DNA from 2 places in the Phyllobacterium sp. NPDC097923 genome. Region 1 is predicted to be linked to the other one. Evidence: riboswitches for the same ligand, from Rfam matches in the RefSeq annotation. Region 1 holds a riboswitch; the other holds the start of a gene.

What was found. Region 1 has a riboswitch for glycine ahead of ACIQWS_RS12450 (D-amino acid dehydrogenase). Riboswitches for the same ligand answer to the same signal wherever they lie in the genome.
Region 2: linked by a shared signal. The riboswitch ahead of gcvT (glycine cleavage system aminomethyltransferase GcvT) and the one ahead of ACIQWS_RS12450 (D-amino acid dehydrogenase) in region 1 are both predicted to bind glycine.

What each region holds. Positions count from the first base shown of each region.
Region 1 covers NZ_JBIWBL010000002.1:14,216-29,637, reverse strand. The annotation lists gene ilvD (dihydroxy-acid dehydratase) at 3-1,856, opposite strand; gene ACIQWS_RS12455 (Lrp/AsnC ligand binding domain-containing protein) at 2,032-2,268, opposite strand; glycine riboswitch at 2,374-2,460, shown strand; gene ACIQWS_RS12450 (D-amino acid dehydrogenase) at 2,676-3,950, shown strand; gene ACIQWS_RS12445 (DUF2442 domain-containing protein) at 3,983-4,456, opposite strand; gene ACIQWS_RS12440 (DUF4160 domain-containing protein) at 4,428-4,694, opposite strand; gene ACIQWS_RS12435 (autotransporter assembly complex family protein) at 5,093-6,979, shown strand; gene ACIQWS_RS12430 (translocation/assembly module TamB domain-containing protein) at 7,006-11,580, shown strand; gene ACIQWS_RS12425 (MFS transporter) at 11,620-12,957, opposite strand; gene ACIQWS_RS12420 (fumarylacetoacetate hydrolase family protein) at 13,058-13,897, opposite strand; gene ACIQWS_RS12415 (SDR family NAD(P)-dependent oxidoreductase) at 13,925-14,677, opposite strand; gene ACIQWS_RS12410 (IlvD/Edd family dehydratase) at 14,700-15,422, opposite strand, start outside.
Region 2 covers NZ_JBIWBL010000010.1:18,752-34,173, forward strand. The annotation lists gene ACIQWS_RS24965 (MFS transporter) at 1-424, opposite strand, end outside; gene ACIQWS_RS24970 (amidohydrolase family protein) at 696-1,991, opposite strand; gene ACIQWS_RS24975 (GSU2403 family nucleotidyltransferase fold protein) at 2,259-3,323, shown strand; gene gcvP (aminomethyl-transferring glycine dehydrogenase) at 3,364-6,162, opposite strand; gene gcvH (glycine cleavage system protein GcvH) at 6,173-6,541, opposite strand; gene gcvT (glycine cleavage system aminomethyltransferase GcvT) at 6,547-7,650, opposite strand; glycine riboswitch at 7,801-7,897, opposite strand; gene ACIQWS_RS24995 (adenylate/guanylate cyclase domain-containing protein) at 8,027-9,034, opposite strand; gene ACIQWS_RS25000 (LLM class flavin-dependent oxidoreductase) at 9,484-10,488, shown strand; gene ACIQWS_RS25005 (LLM class flavin-dependent oxidoreductase) at 10,505-11,857, shown strand; gene ACIQWS_RS25010 (M20 aminoacylase family protein) at 11,857-13,050, shown strand; gene ACIQWS_RS25015 (GNAT family N-acetyltransferase) at 13,069-13,620, shown strand; gene ACIQWS_RS25020 (amino acid ABC transporter permease/ATP-binding protein) at 13,841-15,422, shown strand, end outside.

The sequences.
Region 1 (15,422 bases):
GATCAGTTCCAGTCCTCGGGAATCTGGCGCACGGCACCCCGGGCAGCACTGGTTGCCATGGCGCCATAGGCGCGCAGAGCCGTGGTGATCTTGCGCTTGCGCTTTTCTTCCGGCTTCCAAGCAGCGGTGCCCTTGGCTTCCATTTTTGCGCGGCGTTCGGCCAGGATGGCATCGTCGACGGCCAGATGAATCCCGCGGTTCGGAATGTCGATATCGATAATATCGCCATCCTCAACCAGACCAATCAGGCCGCCTTCCGCCGCTTCCGGTGAAACGTGGCCGATGGAAAGGCCGGATGAACCGCCGGAGAACCGGCCATCGGTGATCAGTGCGCAGGCCTTGCCGAGACCCTTCGATTTCAGATAGCTGGTCGGATAGAGCATTTCCTGCATGCCCGGTCCGCCGCGTGGTCCTTCGTAGCGGATCAGCACGATGTCGCCCGGTTTGATGCCGCCATTGAGAATGCCGAGAACAGCACTGTCCTGGCTTTCGAAAATGCGGGCGGGACCGGAGAATTTCAGGATCGAGTCGTCAACACCGGCGGTTTTGACGATGCAGCCGTCTTCCGCCAGATTGCCGTAGAGCACGGCCAGACCACCATCCCTGGAATAGGCGTGTTCAAGATTGCGGATGACACCCTTTTCGCGGTCAAGATCGACATCGGCAAAGCGGCGTTCCTGACTGAAGGCGACCTGTGTGGGGACGCCGCCCGGTGCCGCCTTGAAGAAATCATGCACGGAAGGGTTCTTGCTGCGCACCACATCCCAGCGGTCGAGCGCCGCGCCGAGATTGGCTGCGTGTACGGAATAGACGGATGTATCAAGCAAACCGGCGCGGTCGAGTTCGCCGAGAATACCCATGACACCGCCCGCGTGGTGCACATCTTCCATGTGCACATTGGCAACGGCCGGTGCCACCTTGCACAGGACGGGAACGCGGCGGGACAGGCGGTCGATATCGCTCATGGTGAAGTCGACTTCGCCTTCATGCGCAGCGGCCAGCAGATGCAGCACGGTGTTTGTCGAGCCGCCCATGGCGATATCGAGGGTCATGGCGTTTTCGAAGGCGGCAAACGAAGCGATGGAGCGCGGCAGAACCGTTTCATCGTCCTGTTCGTAATAGCGGCGGGCGAGATCGACCACGAGATGACCGGCCTCGACAAAGAGGCGGCGGCGGTCCGCATGGGTGGCGAGCGTCGAACCGTTGCCCGGCAGGGAAAGGCCGAGTGCCTCGGTCAGGCAGTTCATGGAATTGGCGGTGAACATGCCGGAGCAGGAACCACAGGTCGGGCAGGCCGAGCGCTCGATGGCCTTCACTTCCTCGTCGGAAATGCGGTCGTCAGCGGCCGCAACCATGGCATCGACCAGGTCGAGCTTCTTTTCCTTGTCTTCCCAGACGACTTTGCCCGCTTCCATCGGTCCGCCGGAGACAAAAACGACGGGGATGTTGAGGCGCAGCGCTGCCATCAGCATGCCGGGCGTGATCTTGTCGCAGTTGGAAATGCAGACCATGGCATCCGCACAGTGGGCGTTGACCATATATTCGACGCTGTCGGCGATGATTTCACGCGACGGCAGGGAATAAAGCATGCCGTCGTGACCCATGGCGATGCCGTCATCCACGGCAATCGTGTTGAATTCCTTGGCGACGCCGCCGGCGCTTTCGATCTCGCGCGCCACGAGCTGGCCGAGATCCTTCAGGTGGACGTGGCCGGGCACGAACTGGGTGAACGAGTTCACCACGGCGATGATCGGCTTGCCGAAATCCTCGTCTTTCATGCCGGTCGCGCGCCAGAGCCCGCGGGCTCCTGCCATGTTGCGGCCATGTGTGGTTGTGCGTGAACGATAAGGAGGCATTGTCGAAAATCCTGCTGATGACGGGCGAGGGAGCATCTCTTACAGAAAAAGTGCTTCCATGGCAAAAGAATGGAATTTTATTGCCTTGAAGGGGCGTGTTTCATTGCATTGATTACATAAGGCAGATACCGGGCGCATGAAACGGGACGTAATGTCTCGCCCCGCCGAGGGCCTGTCAGAACGCGGTGAAGGTCAGCGTTGTCAGCGATCGCGCAATGCCTGATATATCGAGCACGTTGGTGTTAATGAATTTGCCGATATCCTGATCTTCCGGAATGTAGATCTTGGCCAGAAGGTCGAACTCGCCGCTGGTCGAATAAAGCTCCGAGACGATTTCACGCTCGAACAGGGTTTTTGCAACTTCGTATGTCTTGCCGGGTGCGCATTGCAGTTGCAGAAAGACAGGCTTCATAAATTCCTCCGGAAGGCTGGGCGATTTTCAGTCAGCATAATTGCTGCGACGCTTCTTAGCCAGTTGTTCTCGTCTCGCAACTGCGATATATATCCCCGCGTTCGCACAGACTATCTGGGAGAGACCGGTAAAACCGGCGCCGATGGAGCAACCGCCCCGGAAACTCTCAGGCAAAAGGACCAGAATAGTCTAGAACATCTGGAGAGAGGTATGGCTTGAACAGTCGTACCCACCGAAGGAGAAAGCCCTGCCCGGTTGCATGACCGGAAAAAGGCGCCGACGACACGGATGACAAACATCCGGCGGGCGCTCAAAGGGCCAAGCTCTCAGGTTCCGTGACAGATGGGGTTTCGTGCCGTTGTCAACGGCGAAACTGAAACCATGTGTTGCTTGAGGCCCGTTTTATCATGACCCATATCGCCATTATCGGCGCCGGTATCACCGGCGTGACGACTGCCTATGCGCTTGCCCGCCAGGGCTATTCCGTCACCGTGTTCGACCGCAACCGCTATGCGGCCATGGAAACATCCTTCGCCAATGGCGGTCAGCTCTCCGCATCCAATGCGGAGGTGTGGAACAGCTGGTCCACGGTGCTTAAAGGCATGAAGTGGATGCTGCGCAAGGATGCGCCGCTGCTGATGAACCCGAAACCCTCCTGGCACAAATATTCCTGGATGGCGGAATTCGTCATGAACATCCCGCACTACGAAGAAAATACCATCGCCACCACCAGGCTCGCCATTGAAGCGCGCAAGCGCATGTTCGAAATCGCTGCGGATGAAAAGATCGATTTCGACCTGGAAAAGCGCGGGATCCTGCATATTTACCGCTCGAAATATGGTTATGACCACGCCGTCAAGGTCAACAGACTGCTGGAGGCCGGCGGTCTCGATCGCCGCGCCGTCACCAACGAGGAAATCCGCAGCATCGAACCGGCCCTGAACGGTTCCTTCTATGGCGGGTTCTTCACGCCATCCGATTCGACCGGCGATATCCACAAATTCACCCGCGGCCTTGCCGCTGCTGCCATCCGCTATGGCGTGCGCTTCATTGGCGACGCTGATGTGGCGGAGTTGAAGCATGGCACCGGTGGCGTTGTGGTTGCATGGAACAGGGCCTCCGTTGCCGATGCTAAGGCGGAGACGGAGCGTTTTGACGCCATCGTCATCTGCGCCGGCATTGCCAGCCGCAAATTTGCCGCCCAGCTCGGCGACCGCGTCAATATCTATCCGGTCAAGGGATACTCGATCACCGTCAATCTGGACGATGCCGGGAGCCAGGAGTCGGCGCCATGGGTGAGCCTGCTCGACGATGATGCAAAGATCGTCACAAGCCGTCTTGGGGCGGGGCGCCTGCGTGTAGCCGGTACAGCCGAATACAATGGCGAGAACCGCGACATTCGCCACGACCGGGTCAAGCCGCTGGTCGACTGGAGCCGCGACCTGTTCCCGGGCATGGACACGTCCAATGTGGTGCCGTGGGCCGGCCTGCGCCCGATGATGCCGAACATGCTGCCGCGTGTCGGCGCGGGCAAGCGGCCCGGTGTGTTCTACAACACCGGCCATGGCCATCTCGGCTGGACACTGTCTGCCGCCACGGCTGAAATCGTCGCCGGGCACATCAGCGCCGCCATGCCCGTCAATGCTAGCCCGCAGGGCGGCTGGCTCGCCGCAGCAGAATAAACCGGCTTGCACGCAAAGGAGTGCCTGTTGCCTCAGGTTCCCTTTTTATGGTGTTCGACCAGGTAGCGGGTGGCAAGCGCGATGTGCCGTGGAATGGGCTTATCTCTACGGAAATCGGCGATCAGGCGGCGTGAGACTTCAAGCGCTGCCGCCATGCCATCAAGGCTCATGCCAAGCTCATCCATGGCAGTTCTGAATTCCTGATTGTCGAATGTCACCGGGGGGAGGCGCGCAATCCACACCGCTGAAAAATCCAGCTCATCCGTCCATTCGATCGCCTCGCCATATTCACTGACGCGCACGGTACTGAACAGGTCGTCATTTTCCCGCAGTGGTATGTAGACACGGCGACTGGCAAAGGCGGGAGCAAGATCCACGATCTTCGTTTCACCCGAGCGCCATGTGACGGCAACCTTACGCCCATCCAGCGGAACAACGTCTCTGATGCGGGGTAGCGGCAACCCGACATTGATGATGTCATCGTTCTCTAAGCCTGTCCCACTCACGTTCGAGCCTTTCCTTGTTCTGCGAAGCCCACTGCAATGCCGTTTGACGAATGCTCGACGGTACCCAGCCGCCAATGGTGGAAAAATCTGAAATTCTGATGAGCGCTTGATAATCCGGGGTCACAACGTGGAAATGCGGCGGGTTATGATCGTCAGCAAACATCCGGATGAGTATTTTTCCAATTCTGGCAATGGTTGGCATTTTTAAAATAGCTTTCGATAAAATAGTGCACAACATGCACTTTGTCAATAATTAGTGCGCAGCGTGCACTTTAAGAGTTGCGGCACTTGAAAACGCAAATGTGTCATTCAGCGATGCGGGTGGAAATGGGTTTGGCTTCAGGCGAACTATTGCGCGCGGCACATAAAAAGTGATTGGCGTTTAAATGCGCTTGTATCGCGGTTTTGTGGCGATATGGCCACTAATGCCGGGTTGCATGGCCGATCAGGTGCCATTGCGGGTTGGCCAGCTTTTCCCGGCATGTTATCGTTTTCTTAAGCTCGAAGGGCGAATTTTATCAATTGCAGGCAGCGTGCGCACGGTCCCTGCAGTGTATCCTTGTGTTTATTGATGTGTAGGGAATTTGCTGGTTGATGGACTTGAAGCGCCCACAGGCCAGTTGTTTCGGTGCCGCATTGCTGGCCCTTACGGCCCTTGTCTCGCCTGCCCAGGCCTTTGATCTTTTCGGCGTTCATCTCTGGGGTGCCAAGAAGGAGGACGATCCGGATTCGGTCATCGCCGATCCGCAGAGATACACGGTTGAAACCGCTGCTTCGACAAGCGATGAAACCAAGGCGCTCGTGGAGGGCGCATCGAGCCTGTTTGCCGACAAGGACAAGCCTGCCTCCGGTGCGGCGGGACTGCTCGCCAAGGCGCGCGGAGACTACCGCCGCATCCTTGGTGCGCTCTATGCGGACGGCCGCTATGGCGGCACCATCAGCATTCAGGTCGATGGCAAGGAGGCGAGCGATATTCCGCCGGATGCCGTGCTGTCCAAGCCGGCCAAGGTGGTCATTTCAGTCGATCCCGGATCACAATTCTTGTTTGCGTCGGCCCGGGTCAAGAACATGGCGCCGCCGACGCTCGACCCGAAAGACTTTGTCGAAAGCCCGGAGAAACAGGGCTACATCGCTGGCGAGATCGCCCGCTCGACAGCCATCGTCAAAGCTGAGCGGCTGGTGGTCGATGCCTGGCGCCAGCAGGGGCATCCAAAAGCCAGAATTGTCAGCCGGGAAGTTATTGCCGACCACGAGACCAACCGGGTTGACGCGACCATCGATGCCGATCCCGGTGCCAAGGCTGGTTTTGGACCGGTGCAGGTCAAGGGCACCGAGCGCATGGACCCGGAATTCGTGGCGTTCATCACCGGCCTGCAGCCGGGACAGGAATACGATCCCGACGAAATCGAGAGAGCCAAGAAACGGCTGTCGCGCCTCGAAGTCTTCCGCTCGGCTCGGATCGAGGAAGGCGATGCAATTGATAGCAACGGCCTGCTGCCGATCACCGTGGCGGTGCAGGAACAGAAGTTGCGCCGCTTCGGCGTTGGCGGCAGTTATTCGACGCTGGACGGTCTCGGTCTTGAGACATACTGGCTGCACCGCAACCTCTTCGGCCGGGCGGAACGGCTGCGCATTGACGCCAAGATCGGCGGCATCGGCAGTCAGTCCTACGATCCCTCGGAATACAGCTATCTGCTGGGTGCAAGTTTCACCAAGCCTGGCGTTTATACGCCTGATACCGATTTCATCGCCTCGCTGATTGGCGAGCGCAAGGTGCTCGATGCCTACACGCAGACGTCGATTACGGCCGATGCCGGGTTCACCCAGATTTTCTCCGATGAGCTCTCTGGCAGGCTTACGGCCAATGTTTCCAAATCGCAGTTCAAGGACGATTTCTTCGGCACGCGCGATTTTCTCACCGTCGGTCTGCTGGGCGGCCTCACCTATGACAGCCGCAACAGCAAGGTCGATCCGGCGCGCGGCTATTTTCTGGAAGGGTTGCTGTCGCCGTTCTACGAGATCGAGCATGGCAACTTCGCCACCAAATTCACGGCGGAGGGCCGCACCTATTTCGGCTTCGGCAAGGACGACCGGTTCGTGCTCGCCAGCCGCCTGAAACTCGGCACGATTGTCGGCGCAGAAATTGCCGAACTGCCTTCGGACCAGTTGTTCTTTGCCGGTGGCGGCGGTTCGGTGCGCGGCTACGCCTATCGCAACATCGGCGTCAATGTCGAGCGCAACGGCACAAGCTATGTGATCGGCGGGCGGTCACTGGTCGAGGGATCCGTGGAGGCGCGCGCCAAGATCACGAACACCATCGGTGCCGTCGGTTTTGTCGATGCGGGCTATGTGGGTGAAGAGTCTTTCCCCGATTTTGCCCAGCAGTTGCGTGTGGGCGTTGGTGCCGGCATTCGTTACAATACGGGCCTTGGCCCGATCCGCCTCGATGTGGCCATGCCGCTCGACCGGCGGACAAACGACCCGAGTTTTGCATTCTACGTTGGTATAGGACAGGCGTTTTGACCCGGATTTTCGCAGTCATATTCCTTATGCTTTTTGCAGCACCGGCTTTCGCGCAGGATAGCGCCGAGGCGGAAAAGTCCTATTTCCTCAGCTTCGTCGAGGAACAGCTGTCGACACCCAATCGCCAGATTTCCATTTCCGACATTCAGGGCGTGCTGTCGTCGGAAGCCAATATTGGCAGCATCACCATTGCCGACCGTGAAGGAATCTGGCTGCGCATTACCAACGCGAAAATTGTCTGGAGCCGTCTGGCGTTGCTGCGCGGGCGTCTGGATATCAACAGCCTCGGCGCGGAGCGCATCGATGTCATGCGCAAGCCGCTGCCGGACACCAGCAGCCTGCCTTCACCCGAAGCCAAGGGTTTCAGTCTGCCGGAGTTGCCGCTTGCGGTCATCCTGCAGGATTTGCAGGTAGGACGCGTTGCCTTCGGCGACAGTATTTTCGGGTTGAAGTCGGAAATCTCTCTGGCGGGCAGCCTGACGCTCGATGGCGGCTCCCTGGATTCGAACCTCAAGGTGCAGCGCCTTGACGGCCCGGGCGGCACCTTTGCGATCAAGGCGGCCTATGCCAAGGAAAGCCAGAAGCTCGACCTGGATCTGTCGCTCAATGAACCGCAGAACGGTATTGCCGCCAATCTTCTCAATATTGAAGGCAGGCCGCCAGTCGCACTTTCGCTGAAGGGATCGGGCCCGCTCAGCGATATTGCCTTGCAGTTGACGCTCGATGCCGCGGGCAAGCGCGTTCTCACCGGCAGCACGCAGATCAACCGTCAGGGCGAGGGACTTGCGTTCAAGACAACCGTCGATGGCGCGATTGCCATGCTGGTTCCGCCGCTCTTCCGGGATTTCTTCGGCAACGATACCGCGCTGGCGGTCAATGGCGTGGTGCGCGATGCCGGCGGTGTTTCGCTTGACCGGTTGAACATCAAGAGCGCTGCCCTTGCGGTCGATGCGACAGCCGATACAACCAACGATGGATTTTTGCGCCGCCTGAAGGTGGACGCCTCGATTGCCGATCCCAGCGGCAAGAAGGTCATTCTGCCGGTTGCGGGCGGCCAGACAACCGTCGACAAGGCTGTGCTGGCGGTTGCGTTCGGGGCAAGTGCCGGCAATGACTGGTCGAGCACGCTTGACGTTACCAACCTCACCACCAACAATTTTGCCGCCAAAACGGTCAATCTCGTTGCCAAAGGCCTGGCGGAAAATCTCGACAACCCGGCCGCCCGTTCCCTGAGCTATGATGTGAACGGCAATGTCTCCGGCATCACGGCCAAGCGCGCCGATATCGCCAAGGCACTGGGCGACCTGATCCAGCTGAAGATCAACGGCGACTGGAAGGCTGGTACGCCGGTCAATCTCAAACAGGCGCTGGTTGCCGCCAACGGCTTCAGCACGGCGCTGGCCGGCACCATCGACAAGTTCATCTATAACGGCGATATCCTGGTCAAGGCATCGAGCATCGCACCGTTTTCCGAACTTGCCGGACGCGATCTCGCCGGCGCGCTCGATCTGAAGGCCAATGGTGCTGTCGAAGCGCTGACGGGTGGCTTCAATCTGATGCTGGATGGCCATGCAACCGGCATGACGCTTGGCATTGATGCGGCGGATCGCGTGCTTGAGGGCGAAACCCGTATCACCGGCGGCCTTGCGCGCGGCGAAGCGGGTCTGAGCGCCAGGAACTTCCGGGTCGAAAACCCGCAGACGCTGGTGACTGCCAATGGCACCTTTGCCACGGGCGCTGCCAATTTCGATTTCGGTCTCGATCTCACCAACCTCGCGCTCCTGTCGGAAAAGACCAGCGGCGCGCTCAAGGTCAAGGGCAGCGCGCGCGGCAGTGAGGGCATCATCGCTCTTGCCTTTAATGCCGGGGTTCCGGATGGCAAACTTTCCGGGCGGAAGCTCAGCGAAGGCGCGTTCTCCTTCAACGGACTTCTGCTCAAGGATGCTCTGGACGGCAAGGTGTCCGGTCTGGCGTTCCTCGACGGCGTGCGGGCCGATCTTGCCACGGAACTTGCCTTGCGCAAGGACGAAAAACGCCTGAGCAATATCCAGTTCATTGCCGGCGGCACGCGGCTGCGCGGTGATGTCACCCAGGACAAGAAGGGGCTGCTTCAGGGCAACCTGACCCTCGCGTCCAGCGATGCGTCGACGGCCGCAGCCCTGTTCCTCATGGAGGCGACCGGCAAGGCGAACGCCGCCATTGCGCTGAGCCATGATGAGGAGAGCCAGAACATCGACATCAAGGGCGATATTGACGGGCTGAAGGCCAACAATGTCATCGTCGGCAAGGCGGCGATTGTGCTGGCCGCCCAGAACATCTTCAAGGTTCCGTCCGCCAACGGCACGATCACGGCCACCACGGTTTCGGCCGGTGGTGTCGATATCTCAACCCTCGATGCCCAGGCCGCGCAACAGGGCAAGACCACCGATTTCAAGCTGAACGCCGCGCTGAAAAATGGTGCGAAGACATCCGTTGGCGGTTCGCTCCAACCGACGGAAAAGGGCTTTCTCCTGTCGCTCGCCAATGCGGACCTGACCCGTGGCGCGCTTGCCGCCCGGCTGGTCCAGCCGGCCGCCATCAATGTCGCCGACAGCAATGTTTCCTTCGGTGATATCATTCTGGATATCGGCAAGGGCAAGGTCACGATCCGCGGCGATGTCGCCGAGAAGCTGGACCTTGCCGTTGCCATCGAAAAGCTGCCGCTCGATGTCGCCAATGCGGTCAAGCCCGATCTGGGACTGGGCGGTGAAGTCAATGGCACCGCCAGGATCGGCGGCACGCGCGACAAGCCCGACGTGAACTTCAATGTGCAGGCCCGTGCGATCACCGCCGCCGTGCTGAAAAAGGCCGGACTGGACGGCCTCAATCTGGACGCCAAGGGCACATCGACCACCGATCAGCTCAATGTCGATGCGCGCCTGACTGGTGCAAACGGGCTCGATGCGTCGGCCAAAGGCTCGGTTCCGCTGACGCCGGGACAGCTTGCCGTCGATCTGACACTCGGCAACCTGCCGTTGCGCGCTCTGAATGGCGTCGTCAAGGATCAGAACCTGGCAGGCAACGTCACCGGCAGGGGCCGCATCACCGGCACGGTGCAAAAGCCCAATGCGGAGTTTGACCTGAAGGGGTCGGGCCTGTCCGCCAAGCCTTTGCAGGACGCCGGTCTGTCGCCGTTGCAGCTGACCGCCGCCGGCCGCTTTGCCAATGATACGCTGACGCTGGCCTCGGCCAAGGCTGACGGGCCGCAGGGTTTCACCGTGTCGGCCAATGGCAATGTGCCGGTTTCCGGAAACGGGCTTGGCATCAATGTAACGGGCAATATCCCGTTGTCCCTGGCCAACCGCTTCCTTGCCGATCGCGGCACGCAGGCAAAGGGCAATATTGACGTCACAGCATCCGTCTCCGGCAGCTTCCAGCAGCCGCTGATCCGCGGCATGTTCTCGGCCAATGGTGCCGAAGTGGTGGATCCCGAAACCAATCTGCGGCTGCAGCGCATTACCCTGCTTGGCAGCATGGAAGGACAGACCGTCACCATCCGCACGCTCAATGCCGGGCTTTCCACCGGCGGTACCGTCAGCGCCACGGGCACCATCTCCACCGATGCAGCGGCCAATTTCCCCGCCAACATCCAGATCAAGCTCGACAAGGCCCGCTATGCCGACGGCAATCTTGTCGTCGCCACGCTGACCGGTGCGCTCGGCGTCAACGGCCCCTTGACGCGCGATCCCGTGATTTCCGGCAACATTAATGTCGACCGTGCGGAAATCAGCGTTCCCGAAAGCTTTGGCGGTTCGTCGGCGGTCATCGACGTCAAGCACAAGAAGACGCCGAAGGCCGTCGCCACGACGCTGAAGCGCGCCAAGGCCGACCAACCCGCCACGGCAACACCCACCGCGCGGCCCAGTGTGGTGCGGCTCGATATCAATGTGACAGCGCCCAACAAGATCTTCGTGCGCGGCCGGGGTCTGGATACGGAGATCGGCGGCTCAGTGCGGCTCACTGGCCCCGCAACCGATATCCAGCCGGTCGGTGCGTTCGACCTGGTGCGCGGGCGCCTTGAAATTCTCGGGCAGCGTATCACCTTCACCGAAGGCCAGGTCACGCTGGTCGGGGATCTCAACCCGGAACTCAATTTCGTCGCGAGCACCCAGAGCAGCGACATTACCGTCAATGTCACGGTCAAGGGGCGGGTATCCGATCTGCAGATCGCGTTCTCGTCGCAGCCGGAATTGCCGCAGGACGAAGTCCTTGCCCGCCTGATCTTCAACCGTTCCATCAGTGAATTGTCGCCATTGCAGATTGCGCGGCTGGCAGCCGCCGCGGCCGAACTGGCCGGCGGATCGAACTCATCCCTGCTCGACAGCCTGCGCAAAGGCACTGGCCTCGACGATCTCGATGTGACGACGGACAGCGAAGGCAATGCCGGTGTCAAGGCCGGGCGCTATATCCGCGACAATGTCTATCTTGGCGTGGAAGCGGGTGCCGGCGGCAAGACCAAGGGCACGATCAATCTCGACGTGACGCCGCAGCTGAAGGCCAAGGGCTCCGTCGGCAGCGATGGTGACTCTGGCGCCGGCGTGTTCTTCGAAAGAGATTACTGACCGGCGCTGCAGGAACGGAGGGGGATGTCCTTCTCCATCTCAGGTTCTTGGCGGAAGCACGGGCAACGGTTCTGCACGGCCGACCACAAAGGCATAGGTGAACGCGCCGACCAGCGCCATGAAGGCTGCCATGGCGAAGGAGGGCGTATAGTTGCCGTGGAAACGGTCAAGCAGTGCGCCGAACAGGAACGGGCTGATGATGCCGGCAATGTTCGAGGCAAAATTCTGGATACCGCCGATGGATGCGACGTGATGGGAACTGGGCGCCACATCGGCGGGCAGGGACCAGATGGCCGTGGCGGCTACGGCGAGACTGCTGTAGGAAATCGCCAGGAAGATGAGTGCCATGTAAAGCGATGAGACCAGTGCCGCCGGGAGAATGGCCGCGCCGCCCAGCAGGCCTCCGACCATGATGAGCTTGCGAATGGCCGTGACGTCGGCACCGCCGCGGATCGCCCGGTCCGCCCAAGCGCCTGCGCTCCATGCGGCGACCACCGCAGTCAGGCCCGGAATCATGCCGAATGTACCAAGCTCCGCCAGGTTGAGGCCACGGGCATTCTTCAGATAGTCCGGAAACCAGGTGAGGAAGAAATAGATGACGAAGTTCAGGCAGAAAAATCCGATCATCATGCCCCAGATGGTGCGGTAGCGGAAAAGGTCGATCCAGCGAATCTTGACCGCTTCCGCATCGTCGGTTGCATCGGTGCGTCCGCCATTGTCGGTGATGTACTGACGCTCGAGATCATTGGCGCCGGTGTGTTCTGCCGGATCGCGGTACATCACATACCAGAAGAACGCCCAGACAAGGCCGAGTGCGCCGAGGATGGCGAAGGAATAATGCCAGGTGGTCAGGGCGATAATTCCCGTAACGATCGGCAAGGCAAGCACCGTGCCGACACGTGAACCGGAATCGATCACCGCCGTGGCGAAGGCCCGCTCGCTCTTCGGGAACCAGCGGGAGGCTGCCTTGGTTGCGCTGGGATAGGCCGGGGCCTCACCGGCGCCCAGGGCAAAGCGCACGGCGAAAAAACCCCAGAAACTGGTGGCCAGCGGTGTCAGCGCCGTAAAGATCGACCACCAGACCGCCGCGATGGTGAATGACCGGCGTGAACCGACCTTGTCGGTGAACCAGCCGGCAATGAGCATCATCCCGTCATAGGCCCAGAAGAAGGCGCCGAAGATCAGACCCTTTTCCGCATTGGTCAGCTGAAGATTGAGTTCGGCATCGATATAGGGCAGTGCCACGCTCAGATTGGCCCGGTCGAGGTAATTCATCGTTATGCCAAGAAAGCACATGGCAAGAATGATGTAGCGGACCTTGCTGGCGCCCGCCGGCGCCTTTTGCGGCGGATGGGCAGATGACGTTGCGATGCTCATGAATGGACCTCCCAGTACCGTTCGGACGCTGCGCAACGCCCATGAAACCGCGCCGTTATCCGGCGCGATGATTCTCATAGTAAGGAAAACCGGCTCCTTGTCAGCCCTGAACCACGGTCTGCTTCTGCTCGCCCAGCCCCTCGATGCCCAGTGTCATGACATCTCCGGCCTTCAGGAAGATATTGGGTTTCTGGCCAAGGCCGACACCGGGCGGCGTGCCGGTGGAGATGATGTCGCCGGGATGCAGGCTCATGAACTGCGACAGGTAGGAAACGAGATATTTGACGCCGTAGACCATCGTTTCGGTCGAGCCGTTCTGATAGCGGTGACCATTGACCTCCAGCCACATTTTCAACTTCTGCGGGTCGGCCACTTCATCTTTCGTCACCAGCCACGGGCCGGTGGGACCGAATGTGTCGCAGCTTTTGCCCTTGGTCCACTGCCCCTGGCGTTCGGCCTGGAAGGCCCGCTCCGACACGTCATTGATCAGGCAATAACCCGCCACATGGTCGAGCGCCTCGTTTTCGCTGACATATTTGGCGTGCTTGCCGATGACCACGCCGAGCTCGACTTCCCAGTCAGTCTTCAGCGAGCCGCGCGGAATTTCCACATCGTCATTCGGGCCGACAATGGCCGAGGTCGCCTTCATGAAAATGATCGGCTCCGGCGGCACGGTTGCGCCGGTTTCCGCCGCATGGTCGGAATAGTTGAGGCCGATGCAGATGAACTTGCCGGTTCCCGCGACGCAGGGACCGTAACGGTCGACGGCGACCTCGGGCAGCGAGGCCGGATCAATGGCTGCAAGCTTCTTCAGCCCTGCGGGTGAGATCGCTTCACCGGCGATATCCCCGACATGAGCCGAGAGATCACGGACCTTGCCATCCTTGTCGACAAGCCCGGGCTTTTCCTGACCGGCAGGACCGTAACGCACGAGTTTCATGGAGTAACCTTTCTGATTGGGAGGGGATCAATAGGTGGCGCGGCCACCGGAAATGTCGAAAACGGCACCCGTCGTGAACGAGCATTCCTCGCTGGCGATCCAGCTGATCAGGGACGCCAGTTCATCGACGGTGCCAAACCGCTGCATGGGTATTTTCGACAGCATGTAGTCGATGAATTCGGGTTTGAGCTGCTGCAGGATCGGCGTATCGACGGTGGCTGGCGTAATGGCATTGACGGTGATGCCGTCATGCACCAGCTCCTTGCCGAGCGATTTCGTCAGGCCGATCACCGCCGCCTTCGACGCGCTGTAGGCCGAGGCGTTCGGATTGCCTTCCTTGCCGGCGATGGACGCAACATTGACGATGCGGCCATAGCCGTTCTTCTGCATGAACGGCACGACGAAGCGGTTGCAGTAGAACAGGCCGTTGAGGTTGATATCGAACACCCGTTTCCACTGATCGATCGGATAATCCGCCACCTTGGCGTTCGGCCCGGTGATCCCGGCCGAACAGATGAGGATATCGATCCTGCCGGCGCTGGCGGCGGTGTCCTGCGCCGCCTTTTCCACCTGCGCCGGGTCGGAAACATCAAGCGCCAGCCCATGCGCGCCCTCACCGAGCCTGGCTTTTGCTTCCTCGATCCGTGCTGCGTCGACGTCCCAGAGGCTGACCGTGCCGCCTTCCGACACGATCCGCTCCGCCGTCCTGTAGCCTATGCCGGAAGCACCGCCGGTAATGACCGCATGCCGCCCCTCATAGCGCCTGATGGTGTTCGCCATGTTCCCTCCCGAACGGTTGGCCTCAGTGGTTGTCGCGCGGCAGTCCCTTGGTCTGGGCAATGCGCTGGAAACCGACCGCCGGTTTCAGGATCATGCCCTGCGCCAGCTGATCAACCATGCCGCGCTGGATTTCCTGCCATGGCGTCTGGCTTGCCGGATATTTGTAGCCGCCCGCTGCCAAAAGGTCGTCCCGGCGCTTTTGCAGTTCCTCGTCATCGATGAGGATGTTGGCGGTGCCTTTGCGCAGGTCGATGCGCAGGTGGTCGCCGGAGCGCACCAGTGCCAAGCCGCCATTGACCGCCGCCTCGGGCGAAGCATTGAGGATGGACGGCGAACCGGACGTGCCGGACTGCCGGCCGTCGCCGAGGCATGGCAGCGCATGGATGCCTTTCTTCAGCAGATAGCCAGGGGGCTGCATGTTGACCACTTCGGCCGCGCCGGGATAGCCGATGGGGCCGGTACCACGCATGATCAGAATGCTGTTCTCGTCGAGGCCAAGTTTCGGATCGTCGATCCGCGCATGGTAATCTTCCGGACCTTCGAACACTTCCGCGATGCCTTCGAACGCTTCCGGATCGTCCGGATCGGAAAGATAGCGCTCGCGGAACTCGTCGGAAATCACGCTGGTTTTCATGATGGCGCTGTCGAAGAGGTTGCCCTTGAGATTGATGAATCCGGCCTTCTTCTTCAGCGGTGTCTCATAGGGACGAATGACGTCGGTGTTGAGATTTTCCACGCCCTCGCA
Region 2 (15,422 bases), on a different contig from region 1:
CGAGGCGGCCAACCGGCATCATCATTGCACCGCCAAGGCCCTGAATGATACGCGCGAGAACGAGAAAGCGCAGATCCGGAGCCTGCGCACAGAGGATCGAACCAAAGACGAAAACCGCGATTGCCGCACTGAAAACAGTGCGGGATCCGAACCGGTCGGCAATCTTGCCACTCGCCGGGATGAAGATGGCGAGACTGAGGAGATAGGAGGTGAGCGCCAGGCTCATGGCAGGTGGCTGAACGCCAAAATCGCGTGCCATGGTCGGCAACGCCGTTGCCAGCACCGTCGCGTCGAGCTGTTCCATGAACATGGCGCTGGCAATGATAAGCGCTATGGTGCGGAAGTTCGGACCTGTTGTTTTGTTGTCAGGCGTTTGGATCGTTTGTGGCCGGGCCTGGGAGGCCTGACTGATTTGGTCCGACATGGTCGGGTTCGCTCTCGATAGCGCGTACACATCGGAAAGAAAATGTCGCGGATTTGCAAACGGCGGCTAGCCGTGGGGAAACGACCACCGATATAAACCCGCGATTTTGCGATATCCATATACAATCTCGTGATTCATTGTACCTGGTACAAAATAATCGTCCGAAACAGAGCGCGTATTTTGGAAGCAAGCCTGAACGACGGTGCACTTCGAAATAGAACCCACCCCGGTTGCCGATCAAAATCGCATAATCTATCTTATGGAACTCGCATCATCCTTGGTGAATGAAGGGCGCGTAGCTTGCGGGATCAACCATAGCGGGACGCCGGTCCAAAGCGAGTGTGCTGATCCGTTTCGGCGTGCGCGCAATGACCTTGCCTGCCTTGATGACGGCAAGCCGCGTTGCCTTGAGGCGGATTGCTTCGATTGCATCGGCAGCCTGCAGCAGCACCATGTCTGCCTTGCAACCCACATCAAGACCATAACCGTTCAAATTGAGTATCTTGGCAGGCTCGGTGGTAACCGCGGCAAAACATTGGCGCATGGCGCTGCGGCTCGTCATCTGCGCCACGTGTAGACCCATGCTGGCAACGTCAAGCATGTCAGCCTGGCCGAGTGAATACCAGGGGTCCATCACGCAATCGTGGCCGAAGGCAACGGTAACGCCATGGGCCAGAAGCTCCGGCACCCGGGTCATGCCCCGACGCTTCGGATAGGTGTCGTGACGACCCTGGATGCCGATATTGATCAGCGGATTGGCAATCGCCGCCACGCCGGCCTCTGCAATCAACGGCAAAAGCTTGCTGACGTAGTAATTGTCCATCGAATGCATCGAGGTCAGATGCGACCCCGTCGAGCGGCCGCCAAGACCGAGGCGCCGTGTTTCATAGGCCAGTATTTCGATATGCCGTGACATCGGATCATCGGTCTCGTCACAGTGCAGATCGATCATCAGGCCGCGATCCGCCGCAATCTCGCAGAGGGCTTTGACGCTCGCTGCGCCATCGGCCATGGTGCGCTCGAAATGCGGAATACCGCCAACCACATCGACGCCGAGATCAAGCGCCCGTTTGAGCAGGTAGACAGCGCCGGGAAAGCGGTAGTAACCATCCTGCGGGAAAGCCACCAGTTGCAGGTCGATATAGGGTGCAACCTGTCTTTTGACGTCGAGCAGCGCTTCAACACCCAGCAGGCGCTCGTCGCAGATATCCACATGGGTCCGGATCGCGAGCAGCCCCTGTGTGACCGCCAGATCGCAATAGCGCAGGGCCCGCTCGATCACAGCTTCATGGGTGAGAAGCGGTTTCAATTCACCCCATATCTGGATTCCATCGAGCAGCAACCCGCTTTCATTGAGGCGCGGCTGGCCGAGCGACAGCGTTGCATCCATATGAAAGTGACTATCGACAAAGGGAGGCGAAACCAGAAGACCGCCGGCATCGATCGTCTCCCCCGCCTCCCCGCCGAGATTGACGCCGACGGCAACAATGCGGCCGGATTGCACACCGATATCGAGACCTGTACGGCCGTCAGGCAAGGTTGCGTTGGTAACTTTCAGATCGAACATGGAACCTCTTTGACTGCTTTGCCGGTTGCACTGTCTCTACTTTAACAGGCAAACACCGGATAGCTGCAACGGGCAAACAGCACTGCAGGAAACTGCGATTGACACAGGCGCATTCAACTCACGTTAGTTATTGAAGGACAACGGATTATCCCTATTCTCATGGAAAAGTTATATAATAGGGATAATCCTTTGAATATCAACTTTCTAATTTAGTTTTACCGGTGTATTATCCCTCCCACTGCCAACAATGTAAGATTTGGGGATAAAATGAGCAAATTCAGAGAATTATCTTCAGATCAAATACGCCAGCTCATTGATACGGAACAGGCCTACGATGTCTACCGGACCAGTCTGAAGGAGTATGAACAGCGTTTTTCCGGATCAATGTCGTGGAAGAAAAGCACGAACGACAAGGATTATCTCTACAAGAAGACACAGGGCATCTGGAAATCCCTTGGGCCCCGCTCCGCCGAAACGGAAGCGATCTTCGGGCAGTTTCATACGGGGCGCGAAAGCGCCAAGACCCGTGTTTCCCGCCTGGCAAGACGGTTGGATGAGCTCGCCCCCGTCAACCGTGCCATGGCTTTGGGCCGGGTGCCGCTTCTGACTGCACGCATCATCCGCGCGCTCGGAAAATCCGGATTGATCGGCACGGCGGTCGATGTCGTCGGCACAAATGCGCTCTTTGCCTATGAACGCATGGCCGGTGTCCAGATTACCGGCGGACTTTTATCGACGCAGGATGTCGACCTGCTGTTCGACTCCCGGTTCAGCCTGCGGCTGATCAGCAAGGATTTTTCCCACAAGGGTTTGATCGGGCTTTTGCAAAAAATCGATCATTCGTTTGCACCGCTGGCGAGAAATGGGTATCGCGCCGCCAATCGCGACGGCTTTCTCGTCGACCTGATCAAGCCAACGCCAAAGGACCGCATGTCGACGCGGGAGAAAGCGCGCTTCAGCACCGATGATGAGGACCTGCAGGCAATCGAGATCGAAGGCCTGACATGGCTGGTCAACAGTCCGAAAACCTCGACCGTCGTCATCGATGAAAAAGGCTATCCGCTGGACTATACCTGCCCCGATCCGCGTGCCTTTGCCTTGCACAAACTGTGGTTGTCGCGCCGCAGCGACCGCGATGCCGCCAAACGTATACGCGATGAACTGCAGGCAAAAACCGTTGCCGGGCTGATCCGGGCAAGACTGCCGCACCTGTCCTTCGAGGCGAAGGACCTGCAGGCGCTCCCCCTGGCGTTGCGGCAACTGGCACCGGAACTTGAGCCGACGCCCGATGGTGATGTCGGCGAAGCTCTGAGCTTGACGCCGAACTGGTAAAAAAAGCCCCTCCCGGATGATCCGGAAGGGGCGCTCTATTTTAGCTGTAGGCCTGCATGGGCGGGCAGGCGCAGACGAGATTGCGATCCCCGGCGACGTTGTCGATGCGCGACACCGGCGGCCAGTATTTCGGGTTCTCTTCGCTCTCGCCTGCCGGCAGGCTGGCTTCCTTACGGGTGTAAGGATGCGACCAGTCATCGGCCAGCACATCACCGGATGGGTGCGGTGCATTGACGAGCGGGTTGTCGTCACGCGGCCAGACGCCACTGGCAACCTTCTCCGCTTCCCCGGCAATGAGGATCATTGCATCACAGAAGCGGTCGATCTCGCGCTTGGATTCCGATTCCGTCGGCTCGACCATCAGCGTACCGGCAATCGGCCAGGACATGGTCGGGGCGTGGAAGCCGTAATCGATGAGGCGCTTGGCGATATCCTCGACGCTGATCCCGGCACTGTCCTTCAGCACGCGGGTATCGAGAATACACTCATGCGCCACGCGGCCGTTCTGTCCCGTGAACAGCACGGGATAGTGGCCCTTCAGCCGCTCCGCAATGTAGTTGGCGTTGAGAATAGCCATCTCGGTTGCACGCTTGAGGCCCACCCCGCCCATCATACGGATATACATCCACGTGATGGGGAGAATGGATGCGCTGCCGAACGGAGCCGCTGAAACCGCGTGCTGCGATCCCTTGGCCACGTGGCCGGGCAGGAATGGCGCAAGATGCTTCTTCACGCCGATCGGACCAACACCCGGCCCGCCGCCACCATGAGGAATGCAGAAGGTCTTGTGCAGGTTCATATGGCAGACGTCGGCACCGATATCGCCGGGACGGGCAAGCCCGACCAGCGCATTGAGGTTGGCGCCATCGAAATAGACCTGGCCGCCATGCTGATGAATGACCGTGCAGATATCCTTGACGCCTTCTTCGAACACACCATGGGTCGATGGGTAAGTGATCATCAGCGCTGCGAGATTGGCACTGTGCTGGTCGGCTTTTGCCTTGAGGTCCTCAAGATCGATATCGCCGGCCTCTTCACATGCCACGACCACCACCCGCATGCCCGCCATATGGGCACTGGCCGGATTGGTGCCATGCGCCGATTCCGGGATGAGGCAGATATCACGATGCGCATCGCCCCGATCCAAATGATAACGGCGAATGGCCAGGAGACCGGCATATTCACCCTGGCTGCCTGCATTGGGCTGCAGTGAAACTGCATCAAAGCCGGTGATCTCGGACAACCAGGCTTCCAGATCGTCCGTCATCGCCTTGTAGCCAAGCGCATGGCTGGCAGGAGCGAACGGATGCACATTGGCAACGCTGTTCCAGCTGACCGGCAGCATTTCGGCGGCAGCGTTGAGCTTCATTGTGCACGAGCCGAGCGGAATCATGGCCCGGTCGAGCGCCAGATCCTTGTCCGCCAGACGGCGCAGGAAACGCATCATTTCGGTTTCCGAGCGCTGCTGATGGAAAACGGCCTGGGTCATGAAACCCTCGGCCTGCCTTTCGCCGGGCAATGTTGCCTTTGCTTCCGCAGGCAGATCGGCACCGAAAAGCGCAGAGAGAGCCTTCAGGTCATCTTCCGATGTCGTTTCATCCACCGTGATGCCGAGGCGGTCCTGATCGACAATGCGCAGCAGACGCCCGCCCCTTTCAGCCTCCGCTGCAATGGAGGCGGCTTTGCCGGGAACAGTGACCGTAACCGTATCGAAGAAATGCGATCCGGCGATGGAAAGGCCCGCCCCTGTCAGTGCAGCGGCCAAACGGGCCGCCTGGGCATGCACGCGGCGGGCGATGGCCTGAAGCCCCTGCGGACCATGCCAGATGGCATAGGACACCGCCATATTGGCCAGCAGTGCCTGCGCGGTGCAGATGTTGGACGTCGCCTTGTCGCGGCGGATATGCTGCTCGCGCGTCTGCAGGGCAAGGCGGTAGCCGGCCCGCCCCTTGCTGTCGACGGACTGACCAACCAGACGGCCGGGTATAAGCCGGGTCAGCGTTTCGCTGACGGCAAGGTAAGCGGCATGCGGGCCGCCATAACCGATCGGCACACCAAAGCGCTGCATGGAACCGGCAGCAATATCGACACCGGCCTTGGCAGGCGGAGCGGTGATTGTCAGGGCCAGCGGATCCGCCACGGCGATCACCAGCGCACCAGCGGCTTTGGCGGCTTGAATGACCGAAACATGGTCACCATAGACACCGAATGTGTCCGGCCATGGAACGATGATCGCTGCAACGCTGGCATCGATCTCGCCTTCATCCACGGTCATGCCCAGCGGCTCGGCGCGGGTCTTGACCACATCGACTGTCTGCGGATGCAGGGCACCGGCGATCACGATGCGGGTGCGCTTCTCGCGATGATGGCGATAGGCGATGCCGACGGCTTCCGCAACGGCTGTCGCCTCGTCCAGGAGCGACGCGGATGCAACCGGCAAACCGGTCAGCTCCGTCACCAGCGTCTGGAAGTGGAACAGCAGTTCAAGACGGCCCTGGCTGATTTCCGACTGATACGGCGTATATGCGGTATACCAGGCCGGGTTTTCAAACAGATTACGCAGGATAACCGCGGGCACGTGGGTGCCGTGATAACCCTGGCCGATAAAGCTCTTGTGGGTCTTGTTCTGGCTCATCTTGGCAGCGAGCTCGGCCAAAGCTTCCGACTCATTGACGGCTGCAGGAATGTCGAGCGGCCGTTCAAGCCGGATGGATTTTGGTACAGCCTGCGCAATCAAAGTTTCCAGCGACGGAATGCCAAGAGCCGCCAACATGGCGCGGGAGCCTTGTATGCTCGGACCGATATGGCGGTCAGCGAACGGGAATATGGTGTCTTTCATCATCATGCCTTCAGCCAATGATTGCTTTGTAGCCTGCCTCGTCGAGAAGGCCGGTCAGCTGATCCGGATTGGACAGCTTCATCTTCCATAGCCAGCCGTCGCTTGCGGCGGCCGAGTTGACCAGCGACGGATCGCTTGCAGTTGCTTCGTTCACTTCCGTCACTTCACCGTCCAGCGGCGCATAGACGTCCGATGCCGCCTTGACGGATTCAACGACAACCGTGGCATCGCCTTTGGACAAGGACTGACCGACATCCGGCAACTGGACAAAAACCAGATCGCCGAGTTGATCCTGCGCATGATCGGTGATGCCGACCGTCGCGATGTCATTCTCGACGCGGACCCATTCGTGGTCTTCGGTAAAGTAAGTGGCTGCCATCTCAATTATCCTTTGTGGTAGCGATGTGGAGTGAAGGGAAGTGAATGAATATCGACCGGGACGCGGTTGCCCCGCACCTCGGCGAAAACCTTGGAGCCCAGCGCGGACAGCTCTTTGCTGACGTACCCCATGGCAACAGGAAAACCTGCCGATGGTCCGAAACCGCCCGACGTGACCAGTCCGACCTTGTTGCCATCGGCATCAAAGAGTTCGGCATCGGTGCGCACCGGCTGCCGGCCATCGGGCTTCAGGCCGACGCGTTTCTTGGCCGATCCTGTTGCGATCTTGGCGAGAAGCGCCGCAGCGCCGATAAAGCCCGCTGTCTCGCGCACCGGCTTGGCAATGGCCCAGAGCAGTCCGGCATCGACCGGATCATAATCCGGTGTTATGTCATGGCCGTGCAGGCACAGACCCGCTTCAAGGCGCAGACTGTCGCGGGCAGCAAGCCCGATCCAGGCGACACGCTCATCGGCGAAAAGCTTTTCGACAAGCATACGGGCATCGGCTTCCGGCAGGCCGATCTCAAAACCGTCCTCGCCGGTATAGCCGGAGCGGCTCATGAACCAGCCGGGCTTCGGCTCAAATCCGTTCATGAAAGCAAGGTCAGTTCCGGCAATACCGGCATCCAGCAACACATTCACGGCCTGCGGCCCCTGAATGGCCAGGAACACACGATCCAGCGCGTCGATCTTGCAGTCGAAATCCTTGGCGACACCGCGCAGATGCGCTTCGTCAGCCGCGGCATTTCCGGCATTGGCAACGACCATGAAATGCTCGTCGCCGAGACGCGTCACGATCAGGTCATCGAGGATGCCTGCCTTGTCATTGAGAAAGAAGGTATATTTCGACTGACCCGTCTGAAGCGCAGACGCATCAAGCGGGCATGCGCGTGACAAGAGTGCCGCGGACTGTGGCCCGGCCACATCAAAGAGCTGCATATGCGAAATGTCGAAAAGCCCGGCCTTCTCGCGCGTGTGAAGGTGTTCCTTCATCACACCGAGCGGATAGGTGATCGGCATCGACCAGCCGGCAAAACCGCCAAAGCGCGCATTGGCGGCCTTGTGCAGATCGTCAAGCGGCAATTGTTTCAGATTATCTTCAGTGCCCATTTTTACTCCAGAGACGTGCAAAGACCTCCGCCACACGACGGAACATTTCTTTGCCCCTCTGTCGGAAGCCTGAGAGACTCGCTCAATCAGGACCCCTGACTGAACTTACACCTTCGGCGCGGAGTTTCCCCCGACTTTCCAGAGTTGCCTTCCCGGTTTGCGGTTCCTGGTACCTGAGAGATTTCGGGCGATTTCCCCTTCGGTGGCCTGCACATTTCCATGCACGACACTCTCCCGCAAACTGACAGGGCCGAAGCCCTCGACAGGCTGGACCATAGCGCAACGGCCTCTGCCTGTCATCGTGCAAATGGCCGATTTGCCGCTTTGTGGACAGAAATTGTCTGAATGAGGATACTTCGACAGGGAGCGCCCGATGTCAGCGGGTCAGGGCCATCACCCCGAGCGCCTGCCCCCTGCCCTTGACGCCATGCATTCCAAGGTAATTTGCCTTGATTTCATTGGAGAAACTCATCCTCTGTGCCAATTCGCTGGAGATCAAAATCGGCGTGGCCAATGTGCGGCAGAGGCTTTCCAGCCGCGCCGTGGTGTTCACCGTATCGCCGAAATAGGTGATCTTGTGGTGATCCACCCCGATCTCGGCTGTGATGATCGGGCCGCCATGCAGGGCCGCACGCAGGCGCGGCACCCTTCCGAATCGCTCAAGCCATTGATTTGCATTCTTTTCGATACCGTCCAGAATATCGAAGACACAGCGAGCACAACTCGCATCCTTGATGCCGCGCTCAATGGGCCATGTGATGATGGCCGCATCCCCGACATAATCGTCAATGGCTCCGCCGTGACGCCGGACAGGTTCGGCAAAGGCGGCAAAGAGCGCGCCGAGAAACTGCTGCGCCCGCAGATCGCCATGTTCTTCAGCAAACGAGGTCGACCCGACAAGATCGATGAAAAGAAACACGCGCTCTTCGGCCACAGGCTGGCGGTACCGGCTCATCAGAAGGCTGGCAAAAATGTCGCGGCCGAGAAGATCGCGCACCCGCAGGATGAAAATCATGAGGGTCAGGACGGCGAGCGTGTAGAGCAGCACCTGCGGTGACAGCGTTGCCGCGCGCCAGAAAGGACCGTCAATCCAGCCGAAGCTCCACAGCGTTATCCCACAAACGGCATTGCCGATGCTGATCAGCACATAATCGGCTATCAATGCGGCGACGAGAAACCCCGCCGTCGGCAATGTGTTGATCCAGGCACGCAATTTCGGAAAGATGAGGCCGCGTTCGAACGCCAGGATCGGCACACAGATGGAAAGGGCAAACACGGCCCCTAAAAAATACCCCTGCCTATAGACCAGCCAACTATAGAGATAGCCGCTTGCCGCGACAGCGCTGAGAAGGAATACCCACAATCCCACTGAATTTCTGCGCATATTCCCGTTCCGATCCATTTCAAACCTTCAGGGCTGGCTTCAAGGCCGCGTCCCTCCGTGATTTCATTTATGCGCCGAACAATATTATCCAACCAACAGATATCCACGATCTCGCGATATCCATCTGGAGAATTACACCAAGGATCATCCCATCAGACTCACTGCCGTGCAAATTGTCCATCGGATGCGGTCAATTTAAGGCTCCAGATTGTTGAAAAATGACGGTCACTGGCCGGGAGATCAACGATAAATCTCGTACCCGGCATCCCCGCCACCAGGTTAAATCATGCCGTCAGCGAGAGGAATATTAATACAGTTTGCCCGCTGATTTTTAGCAAAGCGTTCTTTGACGGGTCTCGAAATCCGATAAAATCTGACTGCCTCTGAAACGGAGTTCGCGCTGCCTCTGGCGATGCGTGGCTTCAATCACATGGAGGCTATACCCTAACATGGGCTACGCACTGAGTTTGCTCGATAAAAGTCCGATCCACGATGGCGAAACGGCCAGCACGGCGCTGAAGCGGACAGTCGCGCTGGCCCGCCAGGCGGAACAGTGGGGCTTCCACCGGTTCTGGGTGGCCGAACACCATGATGCACCGACATTGGCAAGCTCGTCGCCGGAAGTGCTGATCGCCTTCCTGCTGGCCAATACGGCGCGTATCCGCGTGGGCTCCGGCGGGGTCATGCTACAGCACTACAGCCCCTACAAGGTGGCCGAAAATTTCAATGTCCTGGCTGCACTGGGACCCGGCCGCGTCGATCTCGGCGTGGGCAAGGCTCCCGGCGGACTGCCGTTTTCGACGCGCGCCCTGCAGGGCGTTGTCCCGCGGACGCAGACGCAGGATTTTTCCGCCCAGCTCGCCCAGCTCAGCGCCTTTCTCGACAAGGGACTGCCTGCGGATGACCCGCTTGCCGGCGTTCAGGCAACACCGCGTCCTGCCGTCGCTGCCAACCGCTTCCTGCTTGGCGCCAGTGTCGACAGCGCGCTGCTTGCCGCCTCCCAGGGTTGGGATTTTGTCTTCGCCAGCCACCTCAACGGCGACGAAACGATCCTGCAGCAGACACTGGAGGCGTACCGGAAGGCCGCACCCGGCCGTGCGCCTCTCCTTGCCGTGGGGATCGTGGCGGCCGAGACGGATGCGGAGGCTGACCGGCTGGCCGGCAATATCCAGCATTTCAAGGTGCATGTGGACAATGGCCAGAGCGTCACCGTTGGCAGCGTGGAACAGGCAGAAGAATATGCACGCCAGGCAGGTGCTGCCAATTATCGGATCGAGAAGAAGACACCCAATGTCCTGCGCGGCGCGGCCCGCACGGTTTCAGACCGGCTCGACCGGCTGCATGACCGCTACGGCATCGGCGAATTCATCATCGACACCCCCATCAATGACGCTGCGAAGCGCCTCAGATCCATCGAACTTCTGGCTCAGGCGCAATTCGCCGCTGCCGCATGATCAAGGAGATTGAATAATGTCCAAGCGACCCATTCCATTCGGTGTGATGCTGCAGGGTGCCGGCGGCCACATGAATTCCTGGAAACACCCGAGTTCGCCTGTTGATGCCAGCGTCAATTTCGAATTCTTTGTACGCAATGCCCGCAAGGCCGAAGAGGCAGGCATTGCCTTTGCTTTCGTCGCTGACGGGCTCTACATCAACGAAAAATCCATCCCGCATTTTCTCAACCGTTTCGAACCGATTGCCATTTTGTCCGCACTGGCCGCGACAACCTCGAAACTCGGTCTCGTCGGCACAGTCTCGACCTCCTACAGCGATCCGTTCACCGTTGCCCGGCAGTTCGGCTCGATCGACAAGATCAGCAACGGCCGCGCCGGCTGGAACGCCGTGACATCGCCGCTTGAAGGCTCGGCCAAGAATTACGGCCGCGACCATCCCGACCATGCCCTGCGCTATGAGATTGCGGACGAACATCTCGAAGTGGTCAAGGGCTTGTGGGACTCATGGGATGACGACGCCTTTGTCCGCAACCGCGAAACAGGCCAGTTCTTCGACAAGACCAAGCTGCATCGCCTGAACCACCATGGCCGGTTCTTCAACTCGGAGGGCCCACTGAATATCAGCCGTTCCGAACAGGGACAGCCGGTCATTTTCCAGGCCGGATCGTCCGACGACGGCATCGACCTCGCCGGCAAACATGCGGACGGCGTGTTCACCAACCACGTGCCGATCGAGGAGGCGCAAGCCTTCTATCGCCGGGTTAAGCAAAGTGCGGTCGCGCACGGTCGCAAGCCGGGCGATGTCCTGATTTTCCCCGGCATCGCGCCCATCGTCGGTGCAACGGAGGAGGAAGCGGAGGCAAAGTACCGCATCATCCGCGATCTGGTGACCGTTGACGAAGCACTTGCCTATCTCGGGCGCTTCTTCGACCATCATGATTTCAGCGCCTATTCCATTGACGCGCCGTTCCCGGAACTCGGCGATATCGGCAAGAACAATTTCCGTTCCACCACGGACCGCATCAAGCGCAACGCCAGGGAAAAGGGCCAGACCTTGCGTGAAGTCGCGTTGGAAGTCACAACGCCGCGCAATGCCTTCACCGGCACACCGCAGAAGATCGCCGACGAACTCATCCGCTGGGTCGAAACCGAAGCGGCCGACGGGTTCATTCTCGGCTTCCAGATCCTGACCGAAGGGCTCGAGGACTTTACGCGCGACGTGCTGCCGCTGCTCGAGGAGCGCGGCTATCACAACAAGGTGCTTCCCGGCACAACCTTGCGCGAAAATATCGGCCTGCCCTTCCGCGAAAGCCTCTACACCAAAGCCCGTCAGGCCACGAAGGAACCCATCAAAGAGGCGGCACTCTGATGGGTCGGCAGGCGGGTCCGGTTGAGGAAAGAATCAGCAGCTATCTTGATGAGATGGTCGCTCTTCGCCACGACCTGCACCAGAATCCCGAACTGGGTTACAACGAGCACCGCACCAGCGCGCTCGTTGCCGGCCGGTTGCGCGACTGGGGCTATCAGGTCACCGCGGGCGTCGGCAAAACTGGTGTTGTTGGAACCCTGCAAAACGGCAACGGCCCCAAACGGCTCGGCATTCGCGCCGATATGGATGCCCTGCCGATCGTTGAAGCGACGGGCCTGCCCTATGCCAGCACCATACCCGGAAAAATGCATGCTTGCGGCCATGACGGGCACACCACCATTCTTCTGACCAGCGCCCGTTATCTCGCCGAAACGCGTGACTTCTCCGGCACCCTCCACGTCATCTTCCAGCCAGCCGAGGAAGGCGGCGCCGGGGCCCGCAGCATGGTTCGCGATGGCCTGTTCGAACGCTTTCCCTGCGACGCCGTCTTCGGCCTGCACAACTGGCCAGGTATTCCAACGGGCCAGTTCGGGTTCATCACCGGACCGGCGATGGCCTCGGTCGACAAGGTCACGGTCCGGATCATCGGCAAAGGCGGTCACGGCGCCCGCCCGCAGGAAACCGTTGATCCCGTCGTCGCCAGCGCCTCCTTCATCATGGCGCTGCAAAGCATTGTCGCCCGCAATATCGATCCGCTCGACGCCGCGGTGATTACGGTCGGCACCATCCACGCAGGCATCGCTCCCAATGTCATTCCCGATAGTGTCGAGCTGGAGCTGACGGTGCGCACCTTCCGCAAGGAGGTGCGGGAAGCCATCAAGTCCCGCCTCACCACACTGGCGAAAGCGCAGGCCGAAAGTTATGGCGCTGTCGCCGAGGTGGCCTATCCCAGCGGCTATCCCGTGCTGGTCAACCATGCCGATGAAACGGCGTTCGCCAGAAACGTGGCGATTGAACACTTCGGCGACGCGCGGATCGAGAAGGATTTCCGGCCGATTTCCGCCAGTGAGGATTTTGCCTTCATGCTGCAGGAAACACCGGGAAGCTACCTTTTCCTCGGCAATGGCGACAGCGCTCCGCTGCACAGTCCGCTCTACAATTTCAACGACGAGATACTGCCGTCAGCCGCCCGTTACTGGGTGAAGCTGACCGAAACCTATCTCGCCAGGAATCCCTCCGACAGGCCCATCTGACAAGAACGCGAGACAATCATGACTGATGTTTTTGTTTACACGACACCGAACGACAAACGCTCACAACCGTTGATCGACGCGCTGATCATCGAATACGAAACGCGCTATGGCAACTTTTATGGTGAACCGGCGCGCAACGAATTGAGTCGCTACCCAGCCGAGCTTTTCGCCGCGCCGGACGGTGCCTTTCTGCTCCTGATCCGCGACGGGCAAACCATCGGCGGCGGCGCGTTCAAACGCTATGACGAGCAGACGGCCGAACTCAAACGTATCTGGACCCACGCGGATTTGCGCCAGCAGGGCCTTGCACGCAAGGTTGTGACCGAACTTGAAGAACAGGCTGCGCGCCAGGGCTACACGCGGATTTACCTGACCACCGGCTTCCGCCAGCCCGAGGCAAAGGAACTGTATCTGCGTTCTGGATATACCGCTCTTTTCGATGTCAATGCCGATCCGGAAGTCTATCGGCACCTGCCCTTCGAGAAGGATATCAGTGCATTGGCAGCACAGTTGTCCAAGGTTCCCGCTTCTGTTTCGTCAGACTGTAACCTTCTGCGTCAGGCCGGGTGACTTCACCGGCATCATGATTGTCCGGACCGTGGGATTTCATGCTCAATAAACCCGGTTCTTTGCAACAATGCTTCTCTAACCCCTTTGATTTCGCAGTCCGTCGTCTTTGACTGCTTCGCTTAAACACTACTAAATCAGTCGAGTAAAATACGAGCCCGCAGAAGATTTTCCGATACGGACTCGCTCGACTGAAAAGTGTTGCACAGGGGAATTTGCAAGCATGGCGATTACAGCAGACTATTCGGCTACGCATTCCGTCCAGCCGCCCGCCGCCACAACCGAGGATTACACCCACTACAGGATTGTGAAAGCGAAATACCCGGCGCGTTTCTACGGAACATTGTTTGCCGCTCTGATCATTGCTGTCACGCTTCAATCCATTCTGACCAATCCGAAATGGGGATGGAACGTTTTTGCCGAATGGTTCTTCTCGGCTCCCGTATTGGCTGGCCTGGCGCGCACGCTCCTGCTGACCGTACTCGCAACCATTCTCGGCTTCGCGCTGGGAACAGCGCTTGCATTGGCCCGCGTGTCGAAATCGCCCCTCCTGTCGGGTCTGTCCTGGGCCTATATCTGGCTACTGCGTTCGATCCCGCTGATCGTGCTGCTCCTGATCCTCAACAATCTCGGCTATCTCTATGCGACGGTGCGCATTGGCGTGCCCTACACGGATATTCTCTTTGCCGAATATCCAACCATCTCGATCCTCAGCCCTTTTGCAGCGGCGCTCATCGGTCTCAGCCTCAATCAAGCAGCCTTCTCCTCTGAAATCATCCGCGGGGGTATCCTGTCCGTCGACCAAGGCCAGCTTGAAGCCGCGGCCGCGCTCGGCCTGCCCCGGCGCCGGCAGGCTTTCCGCATCGTCCTGCCGCAAGCCATGCGCACCATTCTTCCCACCGGATTCAACGAGATCATCGGCTTGGCCAAGGGCACATCCATGGTCTACGTGCTGGCCCTGCCGGAGCTCTTCTACACGGTTCAGGTGATCTATCGCCGCAACCTCGAAGTGGTCCCGCTGCTGATGGTGGCAACGGTCTGGTACCTGATCATCATGACTGTGCTGTCGGTCGCCCAGCACTATATCGAACGGCACTTCTCCAAAGGTGCCCTGCGTAATCCTCCCGCCCCGATTTTCCGCAAACTGTTCCGCCGGATCTTCGGTGCCCCGATTCTTGCCCGTCCGCAGAGCGTAACCGTGTCCGCCCTGCAAAATACGGCCGCGGCCAAAACCAGCGACCGCAGCATACCTCTCGCCACTTGGCGGGCGCCGGGATCGGTGAAAATCCAGGGTGTTTCCAAGAGCTTTGGCCAGCTTAAGGTGCTCGACGATATCCGGCTCGACATCAAGGCAGGCAGTGTCACCGCAATCCTCGGCCCTTCCGGCTCCGGCAAGTCCACCCTGCTGCGCACCATCAACCATCTGGAACGCGTCGACGACGGTTTCATCACCGTGGACAACGAGCTGGTCGGTTATCGCAAAAGCGGCCGGACACTCTATGAGCTGAAGGAGAAGGACATTCTCAAACGCCGCGCCGACATCGGCATGGTGTTCCAGAGCTTCAACCTGTTCCCACACCTCACTGTTCTTGAGAATATCATCGAGGCACCGGTGTCGCTCGGCCAGCTGACCCGCCCGGAAGCCATCGGCCTCGCACGGGAACTGCTTGCCCGCGTCGGCCTTGGCGACAAGATCGACGCCTATCCGCGACAGCTCTCCGGCGGGCAGCAACAGCGCGTGGCGATCGCACGGGCGCTGGCCCTGCGGCCGAAAGTGCTGCTGTTCGATGAGCCGACATCCGCAC